DNA from 4 places in the Lysinibacillus sp. GW823-FHT06C08 genome. Region 3 is predicted to be linked to each of the others. Evidence: riboswitches for the same ligand, from Rfam matches in the RefSeq annotation. Region 3 holds a riboswitch; each other region holds the start of a gene.
What was found. A riboswitch is a leader RNA that binds a small molecule or an ion and turns the genes downstream of it on or off. The one in region 3 is predicted to bind S-adenosylmethionine.
Positions count from the first base shown of each region.

Region 1 (3,116 bases), on a different contig from region 3:
CCGATATTCCAAATGGAGACGGCTTGTACAGAAGTAATAACGAGTAAAGCAGCAAGTCGACTATCACGTGGTAAACCGAATGCTGCGACCATTCCAAGAAGAATAGGGACTACTGCGCCAGCACGTGCAGTAGCTGAAGGAACAAAAAATGCAAGGGCAATTGAAACTAATATTGCACCGAAAACAATGGCTTTTGTTTTTGTTCCTACAAGTGAAAGAATCCAAAGAGCAAGTCGTTTATGCAAATTGGTAATTTGCATGGCTGCTGCTAGAAAAAGAGCCGCTGCTACTAGGGCCACGGCAGAGTTACTAAAACCACTTAATGATAGTTTTAAGGCGCTAGCAGTACCTAGTTGTGTTGTTGGATCATCCATGGATGGTGCAAGTCCTAGTAAAACAGTGACGAGTGCGATAATCATTGCAGAGCTAACAGGATATGAAACGGCCTCTGTTACCCACAGGATAACCGCGAAAGCTAAAATGGCTAAAGCGCGCTGTCCAGCTACAGGTAGCTCACCGTTATTAGGTAAAAAAATAATGATAATTAATAAAGCAAAAGCCAACCCAATCCATAAAGGCTTTAAATTACGCTTCGTTGTTGTTTGTTTAGGTGAAGACATATTTTCTCATCCCTTCTACGTCTACGTAAAAATGACGGTTATTATCCATAACATCGGCCAGTATAATGTTTTTTTAAGATAAGAATTCGTCCATTTGTTGTATAGAATGAAAAGAAGCAAAATATGTCTGTTTTACAGCTTTAATAGTAATTAAAGAGATAATTTATGGTCGTAAAAAATACAAATATCTCCTAAAAAATATTATTTCTTTTTCTTGAAGGCAGAAGTAACTTTAGGCTCGGTTCCATTGATTAAACGTTGAATATTTTCAATGTGCAAAATAATAGCAATAGCAAAAAGTAGAATGGTAATAATGGTCGGGCCAAGCCCAGGAATCCATAAATAAGTAGCGGTACAAAAAACGAGGTAAAACTCTAATACCCCAACAATTAAATAGTTCGTTGCAAAAGATAAAATAATAAATAGAATAAGTGCAAATAAACCAATCTTCCAATCAACCGCAAGTAAAATTCCAATGATAGAGGCAGTCCCTTTTCCACCATTGAAGCCCATATAAAAAGGGAAATTATGCCCCAAAATAACCCCTGCAGCTATCAAATAGGTGAGGAGCCATGTTTGTTCTGCTGTTAAATGTGTTGCATCTGTTAAATAAAAATGTGCACCGACGATGGCTACGACGCCTTTGCCAATATCGATAAGAGCTACTAAAACGCCATATTTCCAGCCGAGTGAAAGCGTAGCATTAGAGGCACCAGCATTGCCATGGCCAGCTTTTTTTAAATCAACCCCGGATAAAAATTGTGCCACTTTAGAGCCGTGAATACAGCCAATCAAATAGCCAACAACTAGAAAACAGATCACGGCTTTTACCATAAAAATACTCCTTTCAAATTTTTTTTAAAATAGTGTATGCGTTCTTACTACGTAAAAGAGCAGACAGAAGTTTCGGAAAAAATAAAATTTAGATGTTGACAGAAAAAAACTCTATGCTTATACTTTGTAACAACGATGGAAATTGAATCTCATACTCTTATCAAGAGCGGCGGAGGGATAGGCCCTATGATGCCCGGCAACCAGTAGGTGATGAACTTACTAAGGTGCTAATTCCTACAGATTCTTACTTGGATCTGGCAGATAAGGGGAGGAAAACTTGCAACCGCAACCCTCTTCTTAGCTGAAGAGGGTTTTTGTTTTCTACAGAAAAATCCTCCTCATCTCCGGTACCATCGTAAAAAAATAACCAAATGGAGGTACACAATGACAAATTTTAAACCAGAAACACTGCTGTTACATGGCGGTCAAGAACCAGACCCAGTGACGGGTTCTAGAACAGTTCCTGTTTACCGTTCAACTGCTTTCGTTTTTAAAGACACTGCTCATGCGCAACGTCTTTTTGCCTTAGAGGAAGCGGGAAACATTTACACGCGAATTACGAATCCGACAGTGGATGTTTTTGAAAAGCGTGTGGCTTTATTAGAAGGTGGGACGGCAGCAGTAGCACTTTCATCTGGTGCAGCAGCTATTGCATTTTCTATATTAAATCTAGCTGGAGCAGGAGATGAAATTGTAGCAGCCAGTTCTTTATATGGTGGTACGTATAATTTATTCGCTAATACATTACCAAACTATGGTATTAAAACGATTTTTGTAGATGAAACAAACCCAGAGAATTTTAAGGCTGCCATTACTGATAAAACAAAAGCTGTCTTCGCAGAAGTTTACGGTAATCCAAGCTTAAAGGTTTTAGATATTGAAGCTGTAGCTAAGATTGCACATGACAACAGCTTACCATTAATTATCGATAGTACATTTGCTTCTCCTTATGGTTCTACACCAATTGACTACGGTGCAGATGTGGTAGTTCACTCAGCAACTAAATGGATAGGTGGCCATGGGACAACTCTAGGCGGTGTTGTTGTAGACGCTGGTAAGTTTGATTGGACTAGTGGGCGATTCCCAGGCTTTACAGAGCCGGATGCTTCTTACCATGGTTTACGCTATGGAATAGATACAGCTTCTGCAGCATTTGCTACAAAGCTGCGTGTACAGCTGTTACGTGATTTTGGACCAACGTTAAGTGCAGATGCAGCTTTCAATCTATTACAAGGTTTAGAGACGCTTCATTTGCGTATCCCTAAACACAATGAAAATGCTTTAGCTGTGGCTGAATATTTACGTAACCACCCATCTGTGGAGTATGTAAATTATAATGGCCTGGAAGATTTTCCAACACATGAGTTGGCGAAAAAGTATTTAAAAAATGGCTTCGGCTCAGTGCTTACATTTGGCATTAAAGGTGGACGTGAAGCAGGACGAAAGCTTATTGATCATGTAAAGCTGTTTTCACATGTGGCAAATGTAGGGGATGCTAAGTCGCTAATTATCCATCCAGCATCTACTACACACCAACAATTATCAGCAGATGAACTAATTCAAGCTGGCGTAACCGAATCGCTCATTCGCTTATCAATCGGTTTAGAGGCAGTGGAGGACATCATTGCAGATTTAGAGCAGGCTATTACTCAGGCAACAGCA
Region 1 covers NZ_JBXAHN010000001.1:112,976-116,091, forward strand. The annotation lists gene AC1Q6O_RS00570 (DASS family sodium-coupled anion symporter) at 1-620, opposite strand, end outside; gene AC1Q6O_RS00575 (glycerol-3-phosphate acyltransferase) at 822-1,454, opposite strand; SAM riboswitch class I at 1,609-1,722, shown strand; gene AC1Q6O_RS00580 (O-acetylhomoserine aminocarboxypropyltransferase/cysteine synthase family protein) at 1,839-3,116, shown strand, end outside.
Region 1: linked by a shared signal. The riboswitch ahead of AC1Q6O_RS00580 (O-acetylhomoserine aminocarboxypropyltransferase/cysteine synthase family protein) and the one ahead of metA (homoserine O-acetyltransferase MetA) in region 3 are both predicted to bind S-adenosylmethionine.

Region 2 (3,116 bases), on a different contig from region 3:
TCATTTATGACACTCCCTTTATTTTGATGAAAATATGTTAGCGGCAAGAACCGGAATAACCTCAGTTTTATTAACGTTTATCAATTTTTTCTGTAATGAAATCACCAATCCATTGGATAATAAAGACGACTACTAAGATCAAAATAGTTGCCATTAATGTCACATCTTGGCGATTTCTTTGGAACCCGTCTAGGAAGGCTAAGTTCCCAAGACCTCCTGCACCGATTATCCCTGCCATTGCTGTATATCCAACAAGTGCTACAGCCGTAACCGTAATACCCGAAATTAGTGCTGGTAATGATTCAGGGATTAGAACTTTCCAAATAATTGTGGATGTTTTTGCCCCCATTGAACGAGCTGCTTCAATGACACCTTTATCAATCTCACGTAACGCAATTAATACCATACGTGCATAGAATGGAGCCGCACCGATAATTAAAGCAGGTAAAGCAGCATTAGCTCCACGGATTGTACCTAGTAAAAGCTTAGTGAATGGAATTAATAAAATAATTAACACGATAAATGGGATAGAGCGGAAAATGTTAACGAGTGACCCTGTTAAAAAGCTAACAATTTTATTAGCCCATAACTGATTGGGACTTGTTAAAAATAGGACGATTCCAATAGCTAACCCAAGAATAAATGTAATAACTGTAGAAATGGCCGTCATATATAATGTTTCATACGTAGCCTGCCACATGCTATCCCAGTCTACATTCGGAAAGAGATTAGTTAGCATCTGCAATCACCTCCGTTTGTACTTCCACTGTATTTAAATAGCTTAAGGCTTCAGTCACATTTGCTTTCGACCCATCAATTTGGACTATGAGGGTACCATATGCACCATTTTTCGTTTGTGAAATATTTCCGTGTACGATGCTTACTTCCACATCGAATTGCTTCACTAGATGTGAAATAACTGGCTGTTCTGTTTTTTCACCAACAAAAATCAATTTGACAAGTTGTCCAGTTGGATAATTTGCTTTGATTTGTTCTACTGTATCCTGTGTTTCCTTTGTATTTGTAATTTGGGCTACAAATTTCTTAGTAATGGCTGCCTGAGGTGCCTGGAAAACTTGCAATACTTCCCCACGCTCTACAATTTCGCCTGCCTCCATCACTGCTACACGATGACAAATCTTGCGAATGACATGCATTTCATGAGTAATGAGGACAATCGTTAACCCTAACCGTTCATTAATATCTACCAGTAAATCAAGAATGGCATCTGTTGTCTCTGGGTCTAGTGCAGATGTTGCCTCATCACATAGTAAAACCTCTGGATTATTTGCTAATGCACGTGCAATCCCTACTCGTTGCTTTTGTCCACCAGACAGCTGCGATGGATATGCTTGATCGCGTCCTTCTAAGCCAACAAGTGCTATCAATTCCTTCACCCGTGCCTCACGTTGAGCTTTTGATACACCTGCAATTTCTAATGGGAAGGCAATGTTTTCTGCAACTGTTCGTGACCAAAGTAGGTTAAAATGTTGAAAAATCATACTAACCTTTTGTCTAGCTGCTCTAAGCTTTTGACCCTTAATCGAAGAAAATTCTTGATTGTTCACCGTTACTGTTCCTGCTGTTGGTTTCTCTAAACCATTAAGTAAACGAATCATCGTACTTTTACCAGCGCCACTATAGCCGATAATGCCAAAAATTTCACCCTTATTAATAGTAAGGTTAACATCTTTGACTGCCGTTAATTCGCCATTTGCTGTTTTGTATTTCTTCGTTATATTTTGAAGCTGTATCATAGCGAATACTCCTTTTCTTATATAAAAAAACCCCTCCACTTATAGACAAGTAGAAGGGGTCACGTATTATACGTTGAACCGTTCTCTCATCTTTCAAAGAAAAAATCTTTGAGTGATTTGGCACCTTTTCACTATGTGATGGTTGCCGGGCTTCATAGGGCACTTCCCTCCGCCGCTCTTTATAAGAGTTCGATATATTTAATGTTTTAGTAATATATTTGTTACTTTACCACGCTAATAAAGTTCAGTCAATTGATTTTTTTAACAATTCGTACAAAAATGGTACGGATTGAAAAGCATAAATCTTTTCTGTCACTTTGCCGCCATCACACACAAGTAAACATGGGACGCTTTCAATTTGATGTTCAATAGCAATTTGCTCCAAAAAATTAATATTTGCTTTCCCTAGTTTTAGGTGAGGTAATAGTTGTTCTACAATTGACATCATTTTCGATGCCACTGCACAAGTACCACACATCGGTGTATATAAATAAAACGCAGCTTTTTCTCCCGACTGTAAAGCCCACTCCCACTGCTCTTTTGACCATTCTTCCATTTAGTTCACGCAACCTTATAAAATATATTCATTATGGATGGAGAAATGCGCACGCAGTAAAATCATTGCTAACACTTTTCTTGGTGTCGTTTCTACTTCCTTATATGTCGGCATTGTACGTAAATGCTCCGCTTCCGGATAATGTCTGTCCATTAAAGCGCGTAGCTTATCGCCTGAAGTATCAGCATCAAAAAAAGTAAATAGCTCGCAGCCCTCATAGGGGTCTATTAGCTCCTCTAATTGATGCACTCCAATTGTTCCATTCGTACATAGTATTGTAACATTCTCGTTCAAAATCGGCTCAATTTGTAGCTTATCTGAACGTCCTTCTACTATCAAGCATTTCCCATCGAACATTACGCCACCTCCATTTAGACATATCCACTTATACATTATTATATAATAAAAAACGCCGGTAGTTTCCGACGTTTTTTGATTATGGCTTGTCTTATTCTGCAGTCATCTCTTCGTATTGTTCTGCTGTCATAAGTTTATCAACTTCTGATGCATCAGCAGGCTCTACGACGATCATCCATGCTTTTTCATATGGTGATTCATTAACGAATTCTGGGCTATCTTCTAAATCTGCATTTACTTCCACTACAGTACCTGAGATTGGTGCATATAATTCAGAAACAGTTTTTACTGATTCTACGCTACCGAATGGATCATCAGTTTTGATTTCATCGCCAACTTGTGGAAGTTCAACGAAAACGATATCTCCTAATTCAGATTGTGCGAAGTGCGTAATACCAATACGTACTTTTCCATCTTCTACTTTTACCCATTCATGCTCTTCAGAG
Region 2 covers NZ_JBXAHN010000007.1:213,041-216,156, reverse strand. The annotation lists gene AC1Q6O_RS16865 (MetQ/NlpA family ABC transporter substrate-binding protein) at 1-4, opposite strand, end outside; gene AC1Q6O_RS16860 (methionine ABC transporter permease) at 71-739, opposite strand; gene AC1Q6O_RS16855 (methionine ABC transporter ATP-binding protein) at 729-1,757, opposite strand; SAM riboswitch class I at 1,841-1,945, opposite strand; gene AC1Q6O_RS16850 (thioredoxin family protein) at 2,002-2,313, opposite strand; gene AC1Q6O_RS16845 (toprim domain-containing protein) at 2,329-2,670, opposite strand; gene gcvH (glycine cleavage system protein GcvH) at 2,762-3,116, opposite strand, start outside.
Region 2: linked by a shared signal. The riboswitch ahead of AC1Q6O_RS16855 (methionine ABC transporter ATP-binding protein) and the one ahead of metA (homoserine O-acetyltransferase MetA) in region 3 are both predicted to bind S-adenosylmethionine.

Region 3 (3,116 bases):
CATGCGGATTCTAATCAGGGGCAAATGACTGATGCGAGTAATGCGGTTTCTAATCAAGGCAATCAGACGAAACCTGATAATATGGATTTCAATCAGGAGAATCAGACGAAACCTGTTAATACGGATTCCAATCAGGATAATCAGACAAAACCTGTTAATACGGATTCCAATCAGGATAATCAGACAAAACCTGTTAATACAGATTCCAATCAGGATAATCAGGCGAACGATACTAATACAGGTACCACTCAAGTTAATCAGGCTAAACCTGCGACTATGGCTTCCAAGCAAGACAATCAGGCGACACCAGATAATACAGTTTCCAATCAGAAAAAAACAGATAATCCAGTCTCTACTCAAGACAATTCTGAAGCGGGCAACGCTACATCCAAACAGGACGACCAGGCGCCACCAGATAAAACGAGTTCTGACAAGAAAAATCTAGAATAACAAAGTCTAATTCCTTCAAGCTGCTTAGCGAAGAAATTAGACTTTTTAGTGTTATTTAAATATGATATTCAATTTCGTCCACAAAATCCCATTCATATGGTGTCTCTTGGTATACGTAGTAGTTCAACCAGTTGGAGAACAATAAATGCGTATGGGCACGCCATGTATTCATCGGTGCCTTTGCTGGATCATCATTTGGGAAGTAGTTTACTGGAACGTCTATATGGATGCCCTTGGCAACATCGCGACTGTATTCATCGGCTAATGTTGTCGCATCATATTCTAAATGACCAGTAATCATAATGTTTTTATTATCTTTGGATTGCACGATAAATACACCTGCATCCTCTGAATAGGATAATAAGCGTAAGTCTGGATGATTGCGAACCTCGTCAATCGAGACAGATGTATAGCGAGAATGAGGGGCTGTAAATAAATCACTAAAGCCTCGTACTAAATCTACTGTTAAATCAGTAATCACATGAGAATAAACGCCGGAGCATTTAGCAGAAAGCTCGACCTTTCCAATCCCATAATGATGATATAAAGCAGCCTGTGCCCCCCAACATATATGTAGCACGGATGTCACATTCTTTTTTGACCAATCCATAATTTCAGCAATTTCCTGCCAATAGTTAACCTCTTCAAATGGCATTTTTTCTACTGGCGCACCCGTAATGATCATACCATCATAGCGTCGATGACGAATTTGGTTAAACGTTGTGTAGAATAATTGTAAATGAGACTTACTGACATTTTTAGATTCATGAGTAGCTGTGTTTAAAAAAGTAATATTCACCTGTAATGGTGTATTTCCTAGTAATCGTAGTAATTGTAGCTCAGTTTTTTCTTTTTCAGGCATCAAATTTAAGATTAATATATTTAATGGACGTATTTGCTGTGTTCTCGCACGGTCCTCTTCCATTACGAAGATTTTTTCCTCACGTAAATGTTCTCCAGCAGGTAAATTTTTCGGAATATTAATTGGCATCTTGCGTTCCCCTCTCTTTTTTTGCTCCTTTTTCGAAAAAATTAAAAAATCCTCCACATTCCATATGAGATAGAATGAGAAGGATTTTTTTCACGTTCACTCTTATCTCTCAAAGGAAAAACCTTTGCTGGAATTAGCACCTTTCTAACATTTGTTAGAGGTTGCTGAAGCGTCATCGGGCCAAATCCCTCTGCTTCTCTTGATAAGATTATTTAATTATCTTGAATTGTAACATGGACTAGTTAGAATATCAATAATTCATAGAATATTTTGTTATTCCTATGCATGTTCTCCAATCATTTGATAAACACTAAGCTTGCTGTATATGGTTATTCTACATGAAATTTTATGGTAAACATGCCGCTATTATGTTACCATATATCTTTAGTAATAGAGAGGAACGTGAATACTTTGATTAATATTGAATTTCCAAAACCAGATGTAGTCATTCGCCAACGCGAACAAGATGTAAAACCAGGTGATGTCCCAATTACACCATACTTTGGTTTCATCGACTTCCACAAAATCACACGTGATAAAGGCGGCATTTTCTTATTCTATAATGAAAAGAATGAGCTATTATTTGTCGGCAAAGCACGTAAAATTCGTCAACGCATTAAAAAACATTTTGAAGACAATGTATCTCCGTTGAAAAACTATCGTGACGAGGTCTTTAAAATTGAAGTCTATGAAGTAGAAGATCCTATGGAACGTGAAATTTATGAAACATATGCGATTAATACGTTCCGCTCCAAATACAATGTAGATAAAGTATTTTATTAATATCAACAAAAACCGAAATCTCTTTTTTAGGGATTTCGGTTTTTTTATTACATCATAGTCATGCGATCTATCGCCATGCTTTTGCCGTTAATATATAGCTCAATAATCGTCAGCTTCGGGTTTTTATTGATGGCATAGACATACGGTTGAGCTTCTTTCTTTTGCTCGCTTCCTTCCTTGAAATGAATGACTAACCGATCTTCATTTGCTGCCACACTTGCTAGCACATTTCCTTTCGAAAACATGACAAGATAGTACGTCATGTCATCTTCATACAATAACTGAATTCTTTCTTGAGCTATAATATGCTGTTGGATATGGTCAGGAACGATGGTTAGCTCCTGAATCTTAGGTGGAACTAGCAGCGGTGCAGAATCACATCCGCCAATCCATAATACATAAAACAATACTGGCAACATCCATTTTTTCAAGATGCTCCCCTTCCCTTATAGCTACTCTAAGAAAAATGCTTTACGTTCTTTAGCAATCCAGTCCTCAAGCTCTTTATCATCACGCTTCACTAGTCGATTGATAAGAACATCATGCCAAACATAATCCTCTAATAAATAAATATGCACAGGATCATTCGTTATAAAAGCGGTTTCCTGGTTTGACGGCGAGTGACCATAAATCATTTCATGTCCATCAACCGATAAAATAAACCAATGGGGTGTAGAAGTCTTTCTCGTATAGTGTGTGGCTCTGTGCTGATCGATAGATGCCAGATGTTCCCCGACATATAAGGTAATGCCATGCACCTCCACATGCTGTGATACCCCTTCGATATCCTCGCGTAAGGCATCGTACATATCTTCCCACATCGATAGGATGACTTTTGTCTCTGCTTTTTTTAATAAGGTTTGACAATAATTGATGATTGTCTGCTTCCCTT
Region 3 covers NZ_JBXAHN010000008.1:151,279-154,394, reverse strand. The annotation lists gene AC1Q6O_RS17905 (GerAB/ArcD/ProY family transporter) at 1-450, shown strand, start outside; gene metA (homoserine O-acetyltransferase MetA) at 506-1,441, opposite strand; SAM riboswitch class I at 1,541-1,650, opposite strand; gene AC1Q6O_RS17895 (nucleotide excision repair endonuclease) at 1,853-2,224, shown strand; gene AC1Q6O_RS17890 (hypothetical protein) at 2,272-2,655, opposite strand; gene AC1Q6O_RS17885 (TrmB family transcriptional regulator) at 2,677-3,116, opposite strand, start outside.

Region 4 (3,116 bases), on a different contig from region 3:
AATTGCTGATTTAACAGGGAAAACCTCTATGATGCAAGACATTATCATGGAATATGAGGATAAGGTACAGAAGGCTCGACGAATTCTCGGTAAATCCGTTTATGGGCAAAGTGTTGCATTTCTTCGCATTTCGGCCATTGGCATTACACTGTATGCTGGCCCTGAATGCGGCTATACAGGGCCAATCCTATATCGTGACTTGGGCTTAACGCCTCATCCATTAGTATGGAAAATACCGCTTAACCAGCGTAAAGCTCATCTGACATCAGATCAACTGCTACAGCTAGACGCTGATCATTTGTTTATCACCTTCGACAAGCAACACTCCATTTATGAGCATGAAGAGCGTACTATTTTAAAATCTTCTATGTGGAAAAACCTAAGAGCAGTTAAGAGCAGCTGTGTTTATGAGGTGGATTTTTTAACGTGGATGAATTATGGAATCCTATCACATAGCAAAAAAATAGACGATGTATTAAATGTTCTTGGCTAAAGAACGTAAAGGAAGCTGCCATGGCTTCCTTTTTTGTTTATGTAGCATATTATGTTTTACACTCCTGTACAGGACTATCTTTATCCAAACACCTAAAAAGATCATGATACATAAGATAAGATATCAGCTTTTGGATAGGAGGAATTGAATTGTATTATAATCCTTATCCGTATTTTGTTCACCCCTACCATTACCCAATACCATCGACAGCCCATCACCTTGCAGCTAGACCCTTTTCTCAACATTTAGCAATGCCGACCAGTAATAGTGCCTTTCCCCCTGTTGATACACAAAAATTAATATCTTCAGCTACGCGGATAAAGGCGATTATGCAGCAAGCACAATTACTTACGGATAAAATTGATAGCTCTCAACAATTTGCCCATGATTTAAAAAATGCTGCACAACTTTCAAATAAAACAGAGGTCGAAAAATTGATTACATCCACAGGCGTCACTACAAAATTCGAAACCAACTATACACCAGATAATTTTAGAATACAGCTTATGGATAGTGGTTGCTGTAGAGTAACGTTAATTTTGAATTGGTAAATAAAAATTTTAACCCTGTAATCCTATAAAAGTTGTAAACTATAAAAATATATGCTAAAGTATTTGTACTATTATTTCTGAAAATTCTTATATTCTATTTCTTATCAAGAGAGACGGAGGGATCGGCCCGATGAAGTCTCAGCAACCAGCTCAATCAGTATGGTGCTAATTCCTTTTGGCAAAATCTAAGCCTGAAAGATGAGAAGACGAACTACCCACGTATGATTCAGGGAGTCCTCTTCTATAGAGGACTCTTTTTTATTTACCATTACTTTTAGAAAGCAGGAAATTAAATGTCTAACGAACTTTTAGAAGCATTGCACTTACTAAAATCAAAACAATGGGTCGATTTGACACATACCTTCGGCCCACATTCACCTCATTTTTTTATGTTTGAAGATGCTAAATTTGAAACATTATTCTCGCATGATGACGGTTTTTTCGCACAGCAGTTTACTTTTCCCGGACAATATGGAACACATATTGACCCACCTGTTCACTTTGTAAGAGATACTCGTTTTCTAGATGAACTAGAGCTAAAGGAGCTCGTTCTCCCGCTTATCGTTATTGATAAATCACAAGAAGCTACTAGTAATCATGACTTTACGCTCAGTGTCCAAGATATTCTAGAATTCGAGGCACAACATGGACAAATAGAAGAAGGTACTTTTGTGGCACTGCGAACAGATTGGAGTAAGCGTTGGCCCGATAAAGAAGCATTCAATAATAAAGATGTGGATGGCCATAATCATCTTCCAGGCTGGGGCTTGGAGGCATTACAATTTTTATTCAAGGAACGTAAAGTAAGTGCAATCGGTCATGAAACTTTTGATACCGATTCTGCTACTGATTTTCGTCAAAGCGGCAAATTGGATGGAGAATATTTTGTCCTTGATCAAGACACCTATCAAATTGAGCTTATGACTAATTTGGACAAGCTTCCTCCAAAAGGGGCTATTATTTTTAATATTGTACCTAAGCCTGAAAAAGCATCTGGATTCCCTGTTCGATCATTTGCCATTTTGCCATAACAAAAAGTCGGTACGAATCATACCGACTTTTACTTTTGTACGTTTCTTTTTTTCAATAAATAATAAACGATTAACATGACAAGGACAAACAGTAAGATGACATAAATACTGTAATGGGACAAATAGTAACCGACGAATCGCCACTTCTCCCCTAATACTTTTCCTAATGTTATAAATGTGAACGTCCAAATAAATGCTCCTGTATAAGCAAAGAATGCGAATTTCTTATAGGGATAATTATTAATAGCCGCAATATAAGCTGTCAGATGGCGTACACCTGGAATAAAATAGCCCACTATTAATAAAAAAGGACCTACTTTCGTAAACATTTTTTTAGTAAAATCAATTTTTTGCTCAGTTATATGAAATTTTGGCCCATATTTCTGCAAGAGCGGTAAGCCAAATCGGTGGCCGATATAGTAGCTTAAAGTAATACCTCCCATGGCGCCAATCAGGGCGCTTACTAACGCTGGGATATGTTCAAGACTTTCTCGATAAACACTATAGCCTACATAAGTTAAAAATACTTCATCAGGAAGTGGCAACCCAACAATGCCTCCAATTAGGATTACAATGATGCCAAAATACCCGTAATGTTCAATTAGAGATTGCACATGCTGCGCCATTTTCCGACCACCTAACACCTTTTCTATACAGTCATAACCGTATCCCTAAAAAATTGCTCAAGCAAATATGTCGTTAAATAATGTGAAGCTGACGTAAAGCAAAATCTATGCCACCTTCAATGGATTTCTTTGTAACAAAATCTGCAGCATTTTTTAGAGCTTGGCTCCCATTTCCCATGGCAACCCCGAGGCCAACCTGCTCTAGCATATCTATATCATTCTCTCCATCTCCAAAAGCTATTGCATCCTTAGAATTAATCTCAAAATAATCCAGTACAGCCTTCACAGCTATCGACTTGGACACATCCTGCTGTAAGACATTCACAATATAAGGATGCCATCGTTGCCGTAATATATTCGAAAATTGACAAGCTAATCTTTTTTCAGTCTGCTCATCTGCATAAAGACACATAAG
Region 4 covers NZ_JBXAHN010000006.1:181,008-184,123, forward strand. The annotation lists gene AC1Q6O_RS15400 (helix-turn-helix domain-containing protein) at 1-493, shown strand, start outside; gene AC1Q6O_RS15405 (YuzC family spore coat inner layer protein) at 643-1,044, shown strand; SAM riboswitch class I at 1,143-1,249, shown strand; gene AC1Q6O_RS15410 (cyclase family protein) at 1,338-2,075, shown strand; gene AC1Q6O_RS15415 (DedA family protein) at 2,105-2,701, opposite strand; gene AC1Q6O_RS15420 (Cof-type HAD-IIB family hydrolase) at 2,775-3,116, opposite strand, start outside.
Region 4: linked by a shared signal. The riboswitch ahead of AC1Q6O_RS15410 (cyclase family protein) and the one ahead of metA (homoserine O-acetyltransferase MetA) in region 3 are both predicted to bind S-adenosylmethionine.